3 regions of the Alkalibaculum bacchi genome follow, and region 3 is predicted to be linked to each of the others. Evidence: riboswitches for the same ligand, from Rfam matches in the RefSeq annotation. Region 3 holds a riboswitch; each other region holds the start of a gene.
What was found. A riboswitch is a leader RNA that binds a small molecule or an ion and turns the genes downstream of it on or off. The one in region 3 is predicted to bind cyclic di-GMP.
Positions count from the first base shown of each region.

Region 1 (4,292 bases), on a different contig from region 3:
CTGATTCAAATTGTTTTTTTATTTCTTGATAGCCAGATGCAATATCTGTTGCATTTAATTCAGTATCTTCTTGTAAAAATGCGCTGAGGAGATTGCCCTTTGAATCAATTACTTGAATGTTTTTTTCAGGCAAATTGTCTACTGCCCCAGAAACCAATGAGGCAATGCCTTTGACCATGTCGTTTGTGACTTTTTGATTGGGTTTTACATCTACTATAACAGATGCACTAGCCTCTTTATCCTCTTTTTCAAATATGCTCTTTTCAGGCATCACTAAGTGCACTTTTGCAGACTTTATAGCCTCTAAGGACATAATTGAACGCTGTAGTTCTCCTGTTAGAGCCCTTTGATACATGATCTCTCGATCTTCTTCTGTGGCCATTAAGCCCGTATCATCAAAGATCTCAAAACCGGTGGAATTTTCAGGCATCATTGCATTCATTGCCAATTGCAAACGGTATTCATCTACTTGTTTTTTGTCAATGAGGATATCACTACCGCCATTTTCTAATTTATACTTCATTTTCTTCGTTTCTAGATCACTTACGATATTTCCTGCATCACTAAGTTCTAAATCACTAAATAAAGTAACGTATTCTGTTCTTTGTGTAAAATAGGTATAGATAGAAACAAAGGCAAGAATACTTACTAAAAAAGTAATCATTAAGACTTTTTTCCTCTTGTCAATCTTGTTCCAACCACTCTTTGCTCCATCTAAAACTGCCACAAATCTTTCCATCGTATTAAAATAACTCCTTTACAAGTCAACTATAATTGCATGTTGTTGATTTCTTTATACGCTTCCACGCATTTATTGCGAACTTGAACGGCAAGCTCTAAGGCAATTCGGGCTTCTTCTGTTGCTATCATAACACTATGCAAATCTTCAACTTCACCAGTAATGAAATCTTGTGTTAATTTATCAGCCTTTACCTGGGTATTATTTAATTTTTCAATTTCATTGCTAATAATATCTTTAAAGGAAGAAATTCCTTCAACAGAAGAGTTTTCACTCGGTAAAATGGTAGAATCTGTTTTATTGACTGTAGGTATATTGGCACTTGCTAATGACTCATAACTTATTTGGTTTGTATTAGCTAGAATACTATTGTATAAAGACAATATGTTCATTTACGTTTCCTCAATTCTATTGTTTTTAAGGTGGTAAGCTTTAAGGTGGTAAGGTGGTAAGGTGGTAAGGAAAAGCATTTTTGCCACCGGTGGTGGCTTAGTGATAGAACGGTGAGGCACCGTTCCCTCCCCTGTCTCAGCTTATTTTTCTTCCACTTTCAGCTTTCCACTTTCCACTAACCTGAAATCACCCTTTAGAAATTTCCAAGGCCTTTTTTAGTATGCTCTTGCTGGTATTTAAGGCAGTTACATTTGCTTCGTATGCTCTCTGTGTGCTGATTAAATGAATCATTTCATCTACCATATTTACATTTGGCATCATAACATATCCTTCTTCATTGGCATCAGGATGAGATGGATTGTAAACCATTTCGAGATTTTCCTCATCTTGAGCAATGCCAACCACTCTAACACCAGCGCTCTTTTTTTCCATACGTCCTGTAACCTTGCTGATTTCAGTTCTTAATTTCTCTTCAAAGACTACGTCTTTACGCAAATAAGGCCCACCCTCTTCTGTTCGAGTAGTGTTTACATTGGCAATATTTGTAGAAATCGTATCCATCTTTAATCTTTCAAGAGCTAATCCACTTGCGTTAATTTGCATGGAGTTAAACACTGACATATTAAACTAACCTCACTTTAAAAACATTTTAAAAATGTCTTAGTATATTGTTTGTTCTCTAATAGCTAGTCTTCAAAGATCCTTCGCTACGCTCAGGATGACTGGGGCAGGAGCTAGGGCGCTCAGAATGAATGAGCAAGGAGCTTGGGTGCTCAGAATGACTGAGGCAAGAGCTTGGGTGCTCAGAATGACTGAGACAAGAGCTTGGGCCTTCGGCACTTAGAGATACGAAGAATCGCCTCTAACCAACTCCCCGGTCATCCTAGAGCGCAGCGAAGGATCTTCACATCAGCCACCAGTGGTGGCTATAAGGTTTTGCTTACCACCTGACCACCTTACCACCTGACCACCTTATTTATTAATTACATAGTTCAAATTAGCGAGCCTAGAATTCAACTGAGAGACTAATGTATTGTAATACAATTCATTAGCTGCTAATTCGGTCATTTCTAAATCGACATCTACATTGTTTCCATTGTCGTTTAGAGAAGTAGATTCTCTTTTTTTTACAATAGGTTCTATATCTTCTACTTCCCCAATGCCAAAGTGATTAGGATGAGATTTTTCTAAAGTCACTGCATTTTCATCTATGGCTGTCTTTAGTAAGTCTTCAAATTGAACTTTATTCACTTTGTAATCAGGTGTGTTGATATTTGCAATATTGCTAGATACGGTTCTTTGACGTAAAGAGGACATATCTAATCCTTTTTTGATCAAATCATAACTAAAATTACTCATTGTAAAACCCCTTTTATACAGTTTCTAATACCCATTTTATACAATAGTCTAACGATTCTTGTACAGTTGTTTAATAGCTGTTCCACTTTGGTTAGCAATCGTTAATAATTTAGTACAAATTATTCTAAACTTAAAAGTTTAGTCGTCTATTAGTAAGTTCTATTTTTAAGCTTTCTTATTCTCCCTATTAAACATATAGGTTAAGTTGACTATTTTAAAATAAAGTAGACCTTTTACAATATTACTAAAAATTGACAAAAAAAATATAGCAACTGGCTGCCATCTTGCGAAGGCCCTATAGCTTTGCGTCCTTACCTTTCGATAAGTTTGCCATTATAGTACATATTATCTTTATATGACATATTATCACAAATTTTTACATCTAACAACAAAAAGCGCAAAAAATACATGGATTTTACATGGATTTTCTTTGCGCTTTGGTTTTATTTAACTTGAATAAGATTTAATTTATCGTTCTACCTTAATCGTCTTTTAATGACAACTACGTTTGTGTGTTAGAATGTTGGAAATCAAATTTATTTTATACCTTAAACTTTACGTATACTTAAATATCCTTATCTATAAATATAGCTCTTTTACTGACAGATATATAACTATCTACTACATTATTTCGTTTTTTCACTTGTTTCATAGCTCCTACCAAATTTGCCTTTTTCTTTTGTAAGGATTCCATTAATTCTCTTTGTGCTGTAGAAAGAATATTAATATTTGTGCGATAAACTTCGTCTTCTGCATAGGAGCCTTGTTCTTCTTTGACAGCTTCCGTAATCTTTATGACTTGATCAAATTCGATTTTATTCTCCTCAATCAACCCTATACCTGTTTCTATTTCTCCGTCCCAAGATTGAATGTTTGCGATCACCTTTTTTAGAATTTCATTCCTTCGGTCAAGTAAATTTTCTAAATCTGCGCCCATGTGTCTCTCAACTCTTGCAGGTAATTTTTCACTTCAATAATACCCTCTGGATTTTTGTCAATATTAGCACGGACGAGTTTAAAATTCATATACTCATAAAGCTGGTATAAATTCTTGGCAATGTCTCCACCTGTTTCAAAATTTAAGGTAACCATAAACTCATTTATTATATCTTGAGCTTTCTTTAGGTTTGTATTAACCGTTTCATAGTCCTTACTCTCTAAAGCCATCTCCGCTAACTTACAATTTTTTATAGCACCATCATATAACATAATCAACAGTTTTTTCTTAGGTGCCGTCGTGATTTGATTATTTTTATATACATTGTTTGCATAAGCGTGGTTCATTTTTTTCTCCTTTATGCGGTTATTTGATATATGAGGTTTCTGAAAGTAATTAGTGCTCTAGCTAATCAGAGTTGTTAGTCGAAAAAAGCGGAAAGTGGAACTCGCCCCTAGGCGAGATTGTGTAAGATCCTTCGCTACGCTCAAGATGACTGAGGTAGTTAGCTTCGGTGATTACACAAGTCTCTGCACCCCTTAGATCTAAGCTACTGCTTTGTCATCCTGAGGAGCGCAAGCGACGAAGGATCTTTGACCCCAAAGCTTGACCCTAGCCTCCCACTTCCAACTTCTTACCTCCTGCATCTAAATGCATAGGGAACGGCGCCCTCATCGTTCCTCCATTAAGCTACCACTGGTGGCTAAGACGGTTTTGCTGACCACCTTACCACCTTATTTCTTACTCACATTCATCGCATCAATCTGCCCCACCAACCAGCTCATCTGGCTCTCTGCTTCCATCATGGCTACGTCTAAGGCGGTGAACATCTTTATGTATTGGGCTTGTTTCTTTTCCATTCGG
Region 1 is NZ_QNRX01000001.1:162,305-166,596, forward strand. It holds gene fliF (flagellar basal-body MS-ring/collar protein FliF) at 1-739, opposite strand, end outside; gene fliE (flagellar hook-basal body complex protein FliE) at 769-1,131, opposite strand; gene flgC (flagellar basal body rod protein FlgC) at 1,319-1,753, opposite strand; gene flgB (flagellar basal body rod protein FlgB) at 2,105-2,491, opposite strand; cyclic di-GMP riboswitch class I at 2,756-2,833, opposite strand; gene DES36_RS00815 (hypothetical protein) at 3,057-3,428, opposite strand; gene fliS (flagellar export chaperone FliS) at 3,413-3,775, opposite strand; gene fliD (flagellar filament capping protein FliD) at 4,163-4,292, opposite strand, start outside.
Region 1: linked by a shared signal. The riboswitch ahead of flgB (flagellar basal body rod protein FlgB) and the one ahead of DES36_RS08125 (aspartyl-phosphate phosphatase Spo0E family protein) in region 3 are both predicted to bind cyclic di-GMP.

Region 2 (4,292 bases), on a different contig from region 3:
TAGTGGTTACCTTAGCAATATCTTTGTTGCTATAGGTTACTAGAATATCGATTTTGTCCCCAACATTGACAAAGCCAGCTACTCCGACCACCTCATCTGTTGGAATGGAGATCGCCCTCATATCGTCTGGTATTCGATAAGCTAAATCTGCATCGGATTGACCTAGAGCTACTTTATTGGATAAAATTTGCTCTCCTTTTACGATTTCCATTGTTGAAATGCCTCCAATGATTTTACTGATAGATTTATTGGCATCTGGGTGTACGGCATCTGCAGGCATGGATTGAGATACCAACATCTCCTCTGTAATCTTTACATTAGCTGGAATAGTATTCGCCGCCACAATAACCTCTGTATAACCTCCCCCATCTACTGCAATAGCTCCAGATTTTTTCATATAAGTACTTAGTCCAAAGACTGTGGCTAGGCCTAAGATGATTGCAAGGATCAGTATTTTTTTATTAGCTCTCATAAATTTGCTCCTTTCTGTAGTACTAATAACTTACATTTTTTACTCTAATCTCATAACGGCTTGGGCGGTTAGAGATACCTCTTCTTTATTATTAAAAAACAGCCCTACGATGGGTTCAATCTCAGCTTCAGCAATAACAGTTGTCGTATCTGACGAAAAGGTAGTGTTTACACCAATTATTGTCAAACTTGATGCTACTGAAGCATTGATTACAGCCTCTTTTGCATCGTCAACAACTGCGCCCTTGTCATGATATATAGCAGCTACCCTAGCGCCTTCTCTTGCTGCGTTAGTAAGGGTAATCTTACCATTGAGTATCCAGCCAAATTCGATCATGCCTAGGATTAATGCCAATAATATAGGTAAAACCAGTGCAAATTCTACTAATGCTTGGCCTTTATCGCTCTTTCCTAACTTTAATAGACGACTCATCTTGCATTCATCCTCTCTACATGTGGCAAATCTTATGTTAAAAGGACAAAAAATCCTTATATATTCCGCTTAAAGTAAATAATGCACCAAGTGCAATGGCTACGCCATAGGGTACATATAATTTTTCATCATGGATTTGATGCTTTTCTAAAAGGAGATTCTTATGTATTTGATCTAATTTTTCACTTTTAAAACTAAGTGAAAGAGCTTGCATTATAGGTATTGTAAAAAATAAGAAGTATTTTTTTAAAAAACAAAATAATTTCTTTTGATAAATCAGGTAAACAAAAACTACAAGCAATCCAGAAATGGCAGAAAACAAAGTAGCAACTACTACAAATCTCCACCCCATAAGAGAACCAATCGCTCCCATTAGTTTTACATCTCCTGCACCCATAGCACCGGATGCAAAGGGGATGAAGAATAAAACCATCCCTGTAAAAAAGCCTGCAATACTAAAAACCAATCCTTCAAAGCCATTAAAAATTGTATTTAAAACAATTCCCATGAGAATAGCTGGAAAGGTTAAAGCATTGGGAATTCTCTTTTCTTTGATATCGTAAAATGTAGCAATAAGGGCTACCATAACTAATACGACTTTTACTATTAAAATGTCCATGTATGCTCCTAATCGTTTCATATAGTAGAAATGCTCTCTCTATTGGAGAGAACATTTCTTAAAATAAAAAAAATATTATGATTGTTCTGTTTAAGCTGTTTTTTTAGTTAACGCAGTTTTAATCTCTTCAAGTCTAGCCTTAACATTTGTCCCAATATCTGTTAAAGCTACGATTGCTATCACAGCGATGAGTCCAAGAATTAACGCATACTCCACCAAACCTTGTCCTTCTTCTTCTACAAATAATCTTTTTAATAAATTCATCTTTCTTCCTCCTTTTAAAATATGTATGCTACTACCTAATCCCCATAAAGTATTTTATTGCTTTATGTTCATTTATTATAAAATAGTGTGTTTATGTAGCATAAAAACACTATTTTGTAATCCTTAATTTAATCAATTTCTACTTCTTTATTCTGTATATTTTAATATTTGAAAGGATTTACAACTATTACGATAATTTAATCATTGTTCAATTATAATTAACGCGCGCCAAGACCCTCTTCGTATAAAAAATATATACCCATCGGCTTTTTTATCAAGCACATGAAACAGTAAATTTTTACATAAAAGCCCATACTCATCAGCTTATTTACTAGAAAGTTGACACAAAAAAAGCTGCCAAACTAATTTGGCAGCTGAACCATCCTAGTTATGTATTATAACCGTAGACTTCGTGCTTTGCGTCCTTACCTTTCGATAAGTTTGCCTTTTCAATAGATCCTTTTTATGCTGTTGTCCTATGTAATTCTGTAGGTTTGAATTTTTATATAAGCGAAAACGAATGTTACGTTCACATAGCTATTATACAATATTCGTCTATTTAATCAAATGATTTTGATAGTTTATCTCTTAGTATAATATAATTTATTTAATAAATATTAATTTTTCCCTCATTATACTTTCATTCGATTAATTGTGAACCACTACCATTAGGTCCTACATAATCTGTAGGATAATCGGGTAGATTAGGATATCCTACGTCATCATTTCCAAGATCATAGGTTTTAACAGAGGTTAATTTGAGAATTTTATCATCATAATAGTCAAACGTACATTTTACAAGAACTAAGCTTTTTAAAGACACATAGTCTGATTTATTTATTAAATCATTAATGTTTTTTTGACTTCCATTTTGTAAGATAACTTTCTCTGTATCAAAAGCTTTTGGTGATAAACTAAAAATATAAACATATGGAGTTGGAGTCAGGGTAGACTTGTGAGTGTTGTAATAATTTTCAATTGCTTTCTTCTTATTTGCAACCTTACCATTTTTAACCTGTAGTCCATCTTCTATGTGAAGCTGAAAGTAAGTGTTATTAGGAACTCCTTCATTTATGACATCAAAATTCTCTATACTCTGGAAATATCCCGAACTAACTTTATCCCAAACCTCTACCTGTGTTCCTATCTCTAAAAAGCTCTCATGAAAGTTAATAAAAGGTAACCCTTCACCTTCCCATACATATTGTTTTTCAGCTATTGCACTAGCAGAAACTTCCGTTTCTGTAAAACCTAAAATTCTAGCAAAGTAATGAGGAACAGTCTTTGTACATTCAACTTCAACTTTAGATTTATCATCCGTTAGATTTGCATCTGTATCATGTGCTCCATTTAATGCACCATAATTCTCCGCAGTAATTATAGCAGTATTTGCTGGCAAATCCTGCGCCCCCGCTAAAGCCGCCGCATCTGCAGCCTTTTGCATATTTGCTTTCTCTACATACAATATGCCCACATCTACTACTAAAGCAGCAATCCCCATTAGAACAACGATTGCTAGTACCACCATTATTAGGGCTTGACCATCTTCATTCTTGTGGATTTTTGCCCTTTGCTTTTTCATGCTCATGTCTCCTCTGCCTACTACTATAGAAGCCTTAGTTATTTTTCCTTACTGATTGATAGCTACTATTATGAAAAAAGATAATAATAAATGTAGCAATGTATTTAGAAATATCTGCAAATAGTATCTTAATATTATTTTGTTTTATTTAGTATATAATATCGATTCAAAAAATCAAGAATAATTTATAAATTTATTTTTAATTTTATAAATTCATGCAACTTTAACAAGTACAACGATAAGCAGTATACTGTTCATGAATTACATACCTATTCACTTATATATTTAAAGAAGTTAATAAAAATCCATCTATCTATGAGAACTTATGAAGCCCATAAACTCACTAAACGTTTAGATTATTTAGTCCATCACTTTAAGGAAGTACCAAACTTCATTAAATTTGTTTTTAAAAATATAAAAATATATCACAATTATAGTTTAGATATGTTAACTTAAAAACAAGTTTTAAAATTATAATGTTTGACTTTAAAACGAATTTAATATTATCAATAATTATTTCAATTTCTTATCCGACTAACTATAAGAGTATCCTAAATGCGATATTATGTCTATGTATTCTTGACTTTATAATCAAAACCTTGAATTTACATGAAATTAAAATTATTTCAATATAAAAATACAATTTATGTTTTTTCAATACATTCCATAATTTGCATATATTATATTTAGATATGGTAAAGATTATTTTTATTATAAATTTATTATTGATTATAGTTGGTTTCTGTAATATCATTATGGAGGTATATGGTAATAATTAATTAACAATCTACTCTCTGTAAATCTATGTAGATTGTATACGATATTCAATTATTTATTTATGCCATAGACTTATTTAAGTTAATTTAAAAACACAAAGGGGGAAGTATGTATGGAATTTACCTTTGATCTTGAAAAGAACAAAG
Region 2 is NZ_QNRX01000006.1:119,808-124,099, forward strand. It holds gene cpaB (Flp pilus assembly protein CpaB) at 1-472, opposite strand, end outside; gene DES36_RS06060 (TadE/TadG family type IV pilus assembly protein) at 512-904, opposite strand; gene DES36_RS06065 (A24 family peptidase) at 942-1,523, opposite strand; gene DES36_RS06070 (Flp family type IVb pilin) at 1,614-1,787, opposite strand; cyclic di-GMP riboswitch class I at 2,154-2,243, opposite strand; gene DES36_RS06075 (pilus assembly protein TadG-related protein) at 2,428-3,369, opposite strand.
Region 2: linked by a shared signal. The riboswitch ahead of DES36_RS06070 (Flp family type IVb pilin) and the one ahead of DES36_RS08125 (aspartyl-phosphate phosphatase Spo0E family protein) in region 3 are both predicted to bind cyclic di-GMP.

Region 3 (4,292 bases):
GGAAGCTTTTGTAAGATTGTACGACAAGGGCCTTATTTATCGTGGAAGCCGCATTATTAATTGGTGTCCCGATTGTAAAACCGCCCTTTCTGATGCCGAAGTAGAATATAGCGAGCAACAAGGTCATTTTTGGCATATTCGCTACCCAATTAAGGATAGCGATGAATATGTGATCGTTGCTACAACAAGACCAGAGACTATGCTAGGAGACTCAGGTGTTGCAGTAAACCCAGAGGACCAAAGATACAAACACCTTGTTGGAAAGACTGTAATTTTACCTTTAGTAAATAGAGAGATTCCAATCGTTGCAGATGACTACGTAGATATGGAATTTGGTACAGGTGTAGTAAAAATGACTCCTGCACATGACCCTAATGACTTTGAGGTAGGTTTAAGGCATAATCTTGAACAAATTAGGGTAATGAATGACGATGCTAGCATGAATGAACTAGCAGGAAAATATGAAGGTTTAGATCGGTATGAAGCTAGAAAGCAAATTGTAGAGGACTTGAGAGAGTTTGGTCTTCTAGAAAAAATTGAAGGCCATGATCACAATGTAGGTTCTTGTTACCGCTGCGATACAACTGTTGAGCCCATTATTTCTAGCCAATGGTTTGTAGATATGAAACCTTTAGCAGAACCGGCAATTGAAGCTGTAAAAAATAAGTCTACAAACTTTGTTCCAGATCGATTTAGTAAGATTTACTTTAACTGGATGGAAAATATAAAAGACTGGTGTATATCAAGACAGCTTTGGTGGGGACACCGAATTCCTGCTTATTACTGTCAGGATTGCGGTGAAGTAATGGTAGCCAAAGAAAAGCCAACTTCCTGTACAAAATGCCAGTCTCACAATATTTATCAAGATGAAGATGTACTTGATACTTGGTTTAGTTCAGCGTTATGGCCATTTTCTACATTAGGCTGGCCTAATGATACCGAAGATTTAAAGAAGCATTATCCTACTAATGTATTAGTAACAGCATATGATATCATCTTTTTCTGGGTAGCTCGGATGATCTTCTCTGGAATCGAACAAATGGGAGAAACACCCTTTAAGGACGTATATATCCACGGTTTGATTCGAGATTCGCAGGGTAGAAAGATGAGTAAATCCCTAGGAAATGGAATTAATCCTTTAGAAGTTATTAAGGAATATGGTGCTGATGTCTTAAGATTCACTATAGTAACTGGAAATGCTCCAGGTAATGATATTCGCTGGTCCGATGACAAAATCATCGCTAATCGTAACTTTGCCAATAAGATTTGGAATGCATCTCGATTTGTTATGATGAATATTCATGAAGATACTTTTGAGCAAGAAAGTCTTGCACTAGAAAATTTAGAAAATGCAGATAAATGGATCATCAGTCGATTAAATAAAATTACCTCTGAAATAACAGACAATATGGAAAAATACGAAATGGGTATTGCAGCTCAAAAGCTTTACGACTTTATTTGGAATGAATTCTGCGATTGGTATATTGAACTTGTAAAATCTAGATTGTATAATAAAGACGGTGGCAATAGCAAGATTGCAGCACAGTATACATTAGCTTTTGTCTTAAAAAATGCACTTAAACTTTTACATCCATTTATGCCTTTTATAACGGAGGAAATATATACTCATTTAGTTGATGAAGACACGATTATGAAAGCAGTTTGGCCTGTTTACAATGAAAAGTTTAACTTCCAAAAGGAAGAAGAGGAAATTGAACTCGTTATGGATATTATCAAAAGCGTGCGAAATATCCGAGCAGAGATGAATGTTGTCCCATCAAAAAAGGCAGAGATCCTCATAGTAGCCAAAGATCAAGCTATTGAACAAGTCATCTTAAATGGTAAAGGCTATATTATGAGTCTAGCAAATGCTACTGATGTTCGTGTACTAAATAAATCTCAGGTTCCAGACAATGTAGCAAGCAGTGTAATCAGTGGAGGAGAAATCTTTATTCCTTTAGCAGATTTAATCGACAAAGAAAAGGAAATTGAGAGGCTTAATAAAGAGAAGGCTTATCTTGAAAAAGAAGTAGACCGAGTAAATAAAAAGCTGGCCAATGAAGGTTTTGTAAAAAAAGCACCTCAGAAAATAATAGATGAGGAAAAGGCCAAAAAAGAAAAGTATGAGACCATGTTACAAAATGTAATAGAAATGTTAAACAAATACCTTTAGAGAAAACTCTTTAGCAGGGAGGCTTGTAGCCTCCCTGTATTTTATATAATAGGAAAGCCTATTTTTGACATTGGCTCCATAAGTTGCAGGGTTATTAAATAATGTAAGCAATCATGAAATAACTGATTAACAATTGTAAATAATGGTTAAAAATGGTAAATTACATGCTGATTTCGACAAAATACACTGTGAGCATGTGGTACTATAGACAGGCTGTTGTATTAAAATTATAATATACAATATTTATGTCGAATTAAAAAGGCAAAACTAGTGAAAGCTAGTGACGCAAAGCCAGAGTCTAAAGCTCAAGGGTAGCAAAGATCGTTCGGCCACTAAAACGCATATTTGAATATATGTTTTGAGTGGTTTTTTTAATGATTACTTTACTGTATAGAGCCTCAACTATAGATGGCAGTGTCGAAAAATGAAAAATGGTATGCGTTGAAAATTATCGAATTTTGTTTTATGATTAATGATATGCGGAAGGGGAGGTTTTAGATGGAAAATGTATATGATTGCATTAAGGAATTAAAGAATCAGATGAATAAATTAATCGAAGAAAATACTGATAATCTTCTAAGACCCGAAGTCATTGAAATTAGTCAGAAACTAGACAAGTTAATCTACGAAAGTATGACTGAAGATCAGTAGTTTTACTAGTGCAAAATATTCCATGTTCTCTTATATCTCTTTATGTCTTTTTTATCATGCGTCAAAAATATAATTTTTATTCTGATTACAAAAAAGACAATGTCTATTTTTAAGACAATGTCTCTATATTACTCATGTATTAAAGTATTGATGAGCTGAGTGTATAGTTTATCCCCGTTTTTTTCCCAATTTGAACATACGAATTCTGCTTGATTTTTGTTCACAACATTGAGCTTTATATCAATTAAAGAGACTTCATTTTCTAACAATACTAGGTTTACAATAAATTCTCCATCGCTCTGTTTTACATAAGAAGATTGATATTTTACCTGTCTAAGTACTTTGTCTTTATTTTGAGAGATGAACATTGTGATAATTTCTTTTATATAAGTTGGGATTCTACTTTCAAAGAGTTTAAGTGTAGATCTTCCTGGCTCAGAGATAGAGTAATAAGATACTCCAGCCTCCGACATTTCATAGATAAACGCATCTGTTTTAAGATTCTCAATCAGGAATTGAATATCAAAATAACTGATTTGTACATTTTCTAATATGATCTGTGTTATTTGCTCTTTTGTCATAGGTATGTTGAATTGAGACAAAGCAAATAAGATGATTAATTTGTTTTCTAAAATATTTTCAGAATCGAAATACATGACGCAAATCAGCCCCTTTATTAGTTATATTATATCACAATAAGCCGCAGATTGCCCTAGTTGCTTTGCAGCTTCGGTCGTTTAGAATAGCACTTTGCTTGTCAAAGAGCGAAGCGATGCAGAGAAGCATTAGTGATACCCATGTCAGACTTGCTCAAGAAGACGAGTGATGGCGAAGTCTGATTGGGTGCAAGTTACGACTGGCACTTGCTGTTTCGAACATTATAACAGAAAAAGCATATAATCGTAACTTTCATTATAGGAAGTTTAAATGTTAAAAACAAGCGAATTATGTAAATAGGAAAAAGAAATCTTATAAGATTATTTTTTATAAAAGATGAATAAGCTGGGACATTTCTAAATACTATTAAATAATAGATAAAATAATGGGAGGGGGATACCTTTGAAGGTATATTTTCTATCTAAAAAAACAATGGTCATCATAGCAGCGATTTTAGTTGTAATCATTTTATCATTAGTTTTTATGACTTCAAAAGGAGAAGGACTAGCATCTGTTTTTAATGCACAGGAGAAGTTATTGCCAATATACAGTGTAGACAAGGAGGATAAAACCATAGCCATATCCTTTGATGCTGCTTGGGGTGACGAATTTACTCAAGAAATATTGGATATATTAAAAAAGGAGGACATTAAGACTACATTCTTTTTAGTAGGCATGTGGGTTGACAAGTACCCTGAACAAGTTCAAGCCATTGCAGATGCAGGGCATGAAATTGGGAATCACTCTAGTTCACATCCAGATATGACCAAACTAGACAAAAATAAAATGAAAGAAGAGCTCAATAGTACAA
Region 3 is NZ_QNRX01000009.1:70,521-74,812, reverse strand. It holds gene DES36_RS08130 (valine--tRNA ligase) at 1-2,173, shown strand, start outside; cyclic di-GMP riboswitch class I at 2,424-2,510, shown strand; gene DES36_RS08125 (aspartyl-phosphate phosphatase Spo0E family protein) at 2,672-2,824, shown strand; gene DES36_RS08120 (DUF4364 family protein) at 2,953-3,480, opposite strand; gene pdaB (polysaccharide deacetylase family sporulation protein PdaB) at 3,884-4,292, shown strand, end outside.